2 linked regions of the Verminephrobacter eiseniae EF01-2 genome follow. Each later gene encodes a partner of the first gene's protein in a complex. Links are inferred from orthologs where the notes say so. Each region holds a gene or a part of one and is shown in the gene's direction. Other genes may lie near its edges.

The links. Proteins that work in one complex are often made in the same cells at the same time.
Region 2: the proteins of xseA (region 1) and xseB are in contact, whole or in part, in a cryo-EM structure (PDB 8TXR), measured with the Escherichia coli proteins. The link is inferred for Verminephrobacter eiseniae EF01-2 from one-to-one orthologs.

Annotation. Positions count from the first base shown.
Region 1 is NC_008786.1:5,406,146-5,411,231, reverse strand. The notes cover bases 1,251-4,211. They hold xseA (exodeoxyribonuclease VII large subunit), read left to right. Parts: upstream 1,251-2,044; coding sequence 2,045-3,379; downstream 3,380-4,211. Other genes in these bases: VEIS_RS23705 (Fe-Mn family superoxide dismutase), read left to right, coding at 3,582-4,163; VEIS_RS23715 (MotA/TolQ/ExbB proton channel family protein), read right to left, coding at 1,251-1,692. Outside these bases: VEIS_RS23720 (ExbD/TolR family protein), read right to left, coding at 611-1,045; more of VEIS_RS23715, read right to left, coding at 1,042-1,250; VEIS_RS29410 (hypothetical protein), read left to right, coding at 4,479-4,778; VEIS_RS23700 (DUF192 domain-containing protein), read right to left, coding at 4,732-5,086. UniProt on the Escherichia coli protein: Bidirectionally degrades single-stranded DNA into large acid-insoluble oligonucleotides, which are then degraded further into small acid-soluble oligonucleotides.
Region 2 is NC_008786.1:3,659,110-3,662,074, forward strand. The notes cover bases 1-2,754. They hold xseB (exodeoxyribonuclease VII small subunit), read left to right. Parts: upstream 1-1,137; coding sequence 1,138-1,371; downstream 1,372-2,754. Other genes in these bases: VEIS_RS15945 (aromatic ring-hydroxylating oxygenase subunit alpha), read right to left, coding at 1-728; VEIS_RS28890 (hypothetical protein), read left to right, coding at 891-1,043; VEIS_RS15955 (polyprenyl synthetase family protein), read left to right, coding at 1,368-2,312; dxs (1-deoxy-D-xylulose-5-phosphate synthase), read left to right, coding at 2,390-2,754. Also shown: more of dxs, read left to right, coding at 2,755-2,965. UniProt on the Escherichia coli protein: Bidirectionally degrades single-stranded DNA into large acid-insoluble oligonucleotides, which are then degraded further into small acid-soluble oligonucleotides.

The DNA of each region.
Region 1 (5,086 bases):
CAGGGTTCGCGCAGCGGGCCGGCGGGCTGCAAAAAGCCGTTGCCAAGGCCCTGGTCGTTGAACACGCAAATTTCCAGATCCCGGCGCAGGGCCAGGTGCTGCAGGCCGTCGTCGCACAGGAGCACGTCGGTATCGGGGTGGGCGGCCAGCAGGGCGCGGGCGGCGCTGATGCGGCGCCGGGCGACAAAGACGGGGACGGCAGGCCCGTTGGCGAAATGGCGCGCGATCAGCGCGGGCTCATCGCCCACGGCGCTGGCCGGGCTGTCGGGCAGCACCGCGCGGCAGTCGCGGCGGCTGCGGCCATGGCCGCGTGCAATCACGCCAACGCGCAGGCCGCGCGCCTGCAGGTGGCGCGCCAGGGCGATGACCACGGGGGTCTTGCCCGCTCCGCCGGCAATCACATTGCCGACGACGATGACGGGGCGGCCCGGGTGCTGCGCCTTGAGCCATCCGGCCCGGTACAGCCCGCGCCGCGCTGCCACCAGGGCGCGATACAACTGTGCCAGCGGCCACAGCGCCCAGGCGGCCAGGCCGCGTTTTTGCCAGTACGCTGGCGCAACATGCCCTGCCGGCATGCGGGGCGGCTGCGGCCGCAAGGCGCCCATGCCGGTCAGCGACCGCTGGCCCGTGCCGAGGCCGAGGACTGCGTGGCAAACGTGATCTGGGCCAGGCCCAAGCGGCGCGCGGCCTCCATCACCGTGACCACGGACTGGTGCGAGGCCATGGCGTCGGCGCTGATGATCAGCACGCTGTCGCGGCCGGCCGGGGTGGCGCTGCGCAACGCTTGCACGATGGCCTCGAGGCTGCGCCCGTCGACGCCGGTCTGGTTGACCGCATAGCGGCCATTGGCAGCCACGGAAACGATCACTTCCCGGGGCCGGTCGCGCTGCTGCTCGGCGTCGGCCACGGGCAGCGTCAGTTGCAATTGCGTGAACTTGCTGTAGGTGGTGGTGAGCATCAGGAAGATGAGGACCACCAGCAGCACGTCGATGAACGGGATCAGGTTGATCTCGGGTTCGTCGCGGCAGAGGGTGCGGAAGTTCATCGCATTATCTGGCGCAGTTGCAGCATGTGGTGCACGAATTGCTCGGCGGCCAGTTCCAGCGTCAGCAGGTAGGCATCGACGCGGGCGCGAAAGTAGCGCCAGAAGATCAGCGCCGGGATGGCCACGATCAGCCCGAACGCCGTGTTGTACAGCGCGGTCGAAATGCCGTGCGCCAGCATGGCCGGGTTGCTGCCGCCGATGGCCTGGCCCATGTCGCCCGGGCCGGCCTGCGAGCCGAAGATCTCGATCATCCCGATCACGGTGCCCAGCAGGCCGAGCAAAGGGGCGGCGGAGGCGATGGTGGCCAGGGCCGGGAGGTATTTTTCCAGCCGGTGCGCCACGGCGCGCCCCGTGCCTTGCATGGCTGCGCGCAGCTCGGTTTCGCTGCACGCGGGGTTGCTGTTGAGGGCGCGCAGGCCGCTGGCCAGCACTTCGCCCAGGGCCGAATTCTGGGCGAGCTGGTTCACCACATCGGGGGGGGGCAGGGCCTTGAACGAGACGGTGATGGCTTCATCGAGCAATCGGGGGGGGGCGACGCGGGCTGTCTTCAGGGCCACGAAGCGTTCAAAAATCAATGCCAGTCCCAGGACGGAACACGCAATCAGGGGCCAGATGGGCCAGCCTGCAGCTTGTATGATGGACAGCAAATCTCACTCCCGCACAGATGAAAACAGTCGGCGATTATGACCCAGCCGGCGCGCCGCCTCGGGTCAGCAAACGTGACATGGCCGAGCATCTGTCTGCCGCCTCGTTCACCCACAAAAACAGTGGATAACTTTGTGGGCAACCCGGTTGGAGAACCTCGCGAAGCGGCGCCGCGCCGTGCTTGCAACAGATTGATGAAAAATCAGGCAGTGAAAAATCCATATAAATCAACAACTTACACGTATGCTGGTGTTTTTCGGACGGTTCCCGGGGCGGCATGGGGTATGCCCGCCGCTCGCCAGTTTCTGTGGAGTACTCGCATTTTGAACACCGCGCCAAAGCCCATCGGGTCTCATGTTTGAGCGCCCGGACCCCATCGCAGCGGCCCGTGTGTGGGAGGTTGGCGCGCTGTGCCGCGCCATTGCTGATGCGCTGCAGGTGCGCTTCAATCCCGTTGCGGTGCGCGGCGAGATTACGGGCTTGACGCGCGCATCCAGCGGGCATTGCTATTTCTCGATCAAGGACATGCATGGCCAATTGCGCTGCGCGATGTTCCGCCGCGCCGCCAGCGGGCTCGACTTTGCGCCGCGCGATGGACAATTGGTGCAGTTGCACGGTCGCCTCGGGGTGTATGAAGCGCGCGGGGAACTGCAGTTCATCGTCGAGGGCATGCAGCAGGCCGGGCAGGGGGCGCTGTTTGAGCAGTTCCTGCAACTCAAGGCGCGGCTCGAACTGCAGGGCCTGTTCGACAACGCGCGCAAGCGCCCGCTGCCTGCGCTGCCGCGTGGCATTGGCCTGGTCACATCGCCCGGGGCGGCGGCATTGCACGACGTGGTCACGGCATTGCGCCGGCGGGTGCCGCATATCCCGGTGCTGCTGGTGCCGGCGCAGGTGCAAGGCGTGGCCGCAGCGCCGACCATCATTGCGGCGCTGGCAAAACTGTATGGCCTGGCGCAGGCAGCAGCGGCGCCCGGAGCAGATACGCCGGCGATCGATGTGATCTTGTTGGTGCGCGGCGGCGGCTCGATCGAAGACCTGTGGGCCTTCAACGACGAGCAACTGGCCCGCATGATCGTGCAAAGCCCGGTGCCGTTGGTCAGTGGCGTGGGCCATGAGACCGATTTCACCATCGCCGACTTCTGTGCCGACCTGCGCGCGCCCACGCCCACGGCAGCGGCCGAACTGGTGGCCCAGCCGCGCGAATTCTGGCTGGCGGCGCTGGACTTGCTGGTCGGCCGCATCCGGGACGGCGCGCAGCGCCAGCTCGATGCGCGCCACCAGCGGCTCGACCAGGCGGCCGCGCGGCTGGGCCGACCGTCCGGCCTGGTCGCCGGCCAGCAGTTGCAACTGGCCCGCCTGGCCCAGCGCATGCGCCATGGCGTGCTGCTGAAAATGCAGCAGCTTGGGCAAACGCAGCAAGCGCTCCAGACCCAACTGCCGCAGCAACTGCGGCGGCGCCTGGGGCAACATGCCGAGCGGCTCGAACGCACCGCCTTGCACCTGGAACTGCTGGACCCGCGCCTGGTGTTGCAGCGCGGCTACGCGCTGCTGACCGACACCGGCGGACAGGCCGTGACCCGGGTGCGCCAAGCCCGGCCCGGCGCGGCACTGCGCGCCACGCTGGCCGACGGCACGGTGGATGTGACCGTGGCCCCGCGCAGCGGCGCTGGTGTGCCGTCCCGCCAATAGCCGCACCCCATGGAAGCCGATGCGTTTCGCGCCGGGGCAAGGCGCGCTGTCATGGCAGCGATGGCAGCGGTTGATCGGACGGCCCAACAGGCCCGGGGTGTTTCCCGAGCACGCGCCACCGCCTGCCGGCCGATCTTCCTACAATGCCCCCTTCAGGCCGCGTCCGGCGGCACGCCATTTCACACCACAAGGAAACCCCACCATGGAACACACCCTCCCTGCGCTGCCCTATGCCATCGACGCGCTGGCACCCCATTACAGCCAGGAAACCCTGGAGTACCACCACGGCAAGCACCACAACGCCTATGTGGTGAACCTGAACAACCTGCAAAAGGGCACCGAATTCGAGTCCATGGCGCTCGAAGAGATCATCAAAAAATCCAGCGGCGGCATTTACAACAATGCGGCCCAGATCTGGAACCACACGTTCTTCTGGCACTGCATGGCCCCGCAGGGCGGCGGCGAGCCTGCCGGCGCGCTGGCCGCAGCGATCAACGCCAAGTGGGGCAGCTACGCCGCTTTCCGGCAAGCCTTTGTCAAGAGCGCCGTGGGCAACTTCGGTTCGGGCTGGACCTGGCTGGTCAAAAAGACCGACGGCAGCGTCGACATCGTCAACACCGGCGCGGCCGGCACGCCGCTGACCACGCAGGACAAGGCGCTGCTGACCGTAGACCTGTGGGAACACGCGTACTACATCGACTACCGCAACCTGCGCCCGAAGTTCGTCGAGACCTTTTTTGACAAGTTGGTGAACTGGCAGTTTGCCCAGGCGAACTTCGCCTGAGGCCCGGCGGACGGCCCCAACGATGGCCCTGGTGCCGTAACCTGCCAACGACGAATGGCCTTTGGCCGCCCGCCGTCGTGGCCAAAGGCATGTGGCGACGGGGGGCGACCACATGCCGGCTGCCCATCGCGTCTTGCGGCTTGGCAAGCGGCACAACCGGCAGTCCGATGTCCGGATCAGGCCACGCCGCCGCACCCACCTGGACGCACTGGCGCGGGTGCGCGCTACGGCTTGGCGCCCGGCGCGTAGTGAACGGCGGTCGTTCGATCCGTCGATAGTCTTGGCAGCGTGGTTGCGCGCAAGCAGGGGGGCCTAGTGTCGCGTCACCGATCATCGGTCGGTCTGCGCTGGCCATCGAAGCGCATCGCGGCGTTGCATCGCTTGCCAATACGCTCGGTATGGGCCGCACGATGCGCCTTGCGCTGCGCTCCGATGGCTGCGCGCAGCCTACGACATCTGATCGGTGACGCGACACTGGGCTTTCTGCACGCATGGCGGGACTTCGAGCCGCCGCCTGCGCCCGCCGTCGCGCATGGTTCCGACCCGATGCTCTGGGCGCGGCGCCCGATCACCTGTGCGCAAACGGTGCGCCACCGAGCCTGGCCCCGGCCCTGATCCCCTTTTTGGCAAACCAGCCCTGGTTCATCTCCAGCACATAGCGCACGGGCTTGGCCGAGCAGTGCGAGTCCAGCGTCCGGGGCCGCATGTCCGCGAGGTTCACGATGGTGCCGTCATCGGCAACGAATGCGGCCGTCAGTGGCAGCAAGGTGTCCTTCATCCAGAAGCACTGCTGTGCCGGCTGCTCGAACACGAACAGCATGCCTTCGTGCTGCGGCATTTCCTGGCGGTGCATCAGCCCGGTCTGGCGCTCCTGTGGCGCCTGGGCTACCTGGGCCTCGATACGGTACATGCCGGCCGTCAGT
Region 2 (2,965 bases), 1.7 Mb from region 1 along the record:
TATACCGGGCTGCCGGGCTTGCCCAGCCGGTTGGCCACGCCGACGGTCTGCACCGAGTAGTTTTTGCCGAACTCCCAGCGCAGGTCCGTGCAACTGACAAAGCTGCCCAGGCCCGGGTGGAAGGGGCCGACATGGTAGTCCTCCAGATAGACCTCGATGAAGGTCTTCCAGTTGTAGTGGCACTCGTGCAGTTCCACATGGTCGAGCACATGGCCGCCAAAGTCGAGGTCGGCGCGTGGGCCCAGACCGGCCAGGTCGGCGGCCACGTCATGGCCGTTGTCCTCGAACAGCAGACCGTTCCACGAGCGCAACCGGTAGTTATCGAGGTTCAGGCAGGGGTCATGCGCAAAGTGCGGCGCGCCCAGCAACTCGCCCTGCGGGCTGTAGGTCCAGCGGTGCAGCGGGCACACGATGCGGCCGCCCCCGCTGCCCTTTTGCTGGCTGTGCAGCGAGCCTTTGCCCTTGAGCATGATGGCCTGGCGGTGGCGACAGACATTGGAGAGCAGTTCGACACCGCCTTGGTCGTTGCGCACCAGCACGCGGCCCTCGCCCTCCTGGGGCAGCGCGTAGTAGTCGCCCGCCTCGGGCACGGCCAATTGGTGCCCCACATAGCGCGGGCCATGCCGCATGAGGCGTTCGCGCTCGCGCTGGAACAGCGCGGCGTCAAAGTAGCTCGAAACTGGTAGTTGGCTTGCGGCCTGCTGCAGTTGAAGACTTAAATCAGACATGGATGACCTGACCTAAAGACTCCCCACAGGGAGGTGCGCCGGGGCGCATCTGGGAAAAGAAACCGGTCAGCTTGCCAGCCGGCCCGAAAGGAACGCGATTATAGGTGCCGGGCTTGCTGCGGCGCCCTGCGCTTGGCCTGGCTTGGCCTGTATTGCAAACCAGTGTCGCGTTACCGATCATCTGTCTGTCTGCGCGGGCCATCGAAGCGCAGCGCGGCGTTGCAGCGCTTGCCAATACGCTCGGTCGCTCGGTATGGGCGGCGCGCTGCGCCTTGCGCTGCGCGCCGATGGCTGCGCGCAACCTACGACATCTGATCGGTGACGCGACACTAGGGTTACTGACCGCCAAGCATGGTGGGCTGCGCCTAGAATCACCGGTTTTCACCCGCGCCGCGCTGCGCCCATCGCCATGCACCAGGCTCCTGCCCCACCCGCCGAACCTGCCAGCTACGAGGCCGCACTGCACGAGTTGGAGCAACTCGTGGCGCGCATCGAGTCGGGCCAGTTGCCGCTCGACCAGATGCTGGCCGGTTACCAGCGCGGCGCCAGTTTGCTGTCCTTTTGCCGCCAGCGTCTGGATGCGGTGCAGGAGCAGATCAAGGTGCTCGATGATGGCCCGCTGCAACCTTGGGTCCAGCAATGAGCGCCGCTTCCACGCTATCGGCTGCGGCGGCTCCGCTGGACCTGGGCGGCTGGCAGCAAAACCACCTGGCCCAGGTGGAGCAGGCGCTGTCGCAATGGGTGGGCCATGGCGCGCCCGCCGGGCTGGGCGAGGCCATGCGCTATGCCGTGCTCGATGGCGGCAAGCGCCTGCGGCCGCTGCTGGTGCTGGCCGCGTATCAGGCGGTCTGCAGCGGCCAGCCTGCACCCTGCGCCTGGCACGATGCGGCGGCGCTGCGTGCCGCCTGCGCCGTGGAACTGATCCACGCCTATTCGCTGGTGCATGACGATCTGCCCTGCATGGACAACGATGTGCTGCGCCGTGGCAAGCCCACGGCGCATGTGCGGTTCGGCCCGGCCCGGGCCCTGCTCGCAGGCGACGCGCTGCAAGCCTTTGCGTTCGAGTTGCTCACGCCCGAGGACATGCCCATCCCCGCCGCCACGCAGGCCGCGCTGTGCCGCCTGCTGGCGCGTGCGGCGGGCTCGACCGGCATGGCCGGCGGCCAGGCGATCGATCTGGCCAGCGTCGGCCTGCGGCTCACCGAAGGGCAGTTGCGCCAGATGCACCGCCTCAAGACCGGCGCGCTGCTGCAGGCCAGCGTGCTGATGGGCGCCGTGTGCGGCCAGGCCGCGCCTGCGGCCTATCGGGCGCTGTCCGACTATGGTGCGGCGCTGGGGCTGGCGTTCCAGGTGGTGGATGACATCCTCGACGTGGTGGCCGATTCGGCCACGCTGGGCAAGACGGCCGGCAAGGATGCCATCGCCGCCAAGCCCACCTATGTATCGCTGCTGGGCCTGGAACGGGCCCAGGCCCAGGCCCGGGAACTGCTGGCCGGCGCGCATGCGGCCCGGCTCCGCAGCGACCTGCCCGACACCCGTGCGCTGGCCGCGCTGGCCGACATGGTACTGTCCCGCCCCTCTTGACGTTCTTCTCGACGCCCCTGTCTGACCGGCCTCTGGTGCTGATATTTCCTGCACCGGTAGCTATCAAAAAATAGTAAATGCCAAGCACATCCTTTCCCCTGCTGGAAACCATCGACGACCCGGCGCAACTGCGCCAGCTCGCGCGCGCGCAGCTCAAGGTGCTGGCTGCGGAGCTGCGCGGCTTCGTGCTGGAGAGCGTCTCGCGCACCGGCGGCCACCTGAGCTCCAACCTGGGCACGGTGGAACTGACGGTGGCGCTGCACCATGTATTCCAGACGCCGCATGACCGCCTGGTATGGGACGTGGGCCACCAGACCTATGCGCACAAGATACTGACCGGCCGGCGTGAGCGCATGCACACGCTGCGCCAGCAAGGCGGCATCTCGGGCTTTCCGCAGCGCGGCGAGAGCGTGTACGACACCTTCGGCACGGCGCATTCGAGCACCAGCATCTCGGCCGCGCTGGGCATGGCGCTGGCGGCCAAGCGCAAGGGCGAGAGCCGCCACACCGTGGCCATCATCGGCGACGGCGCGATGAGCGCCGGCATGGCCTTCGAGGCGCTGAACAACGCCGGCGTGGCCGACTGCAACCTGCTGGTGGTGCTCAACGACAACGACATGAGCATCAGCCCCCCGGTGGGCGCGCTCAACCGC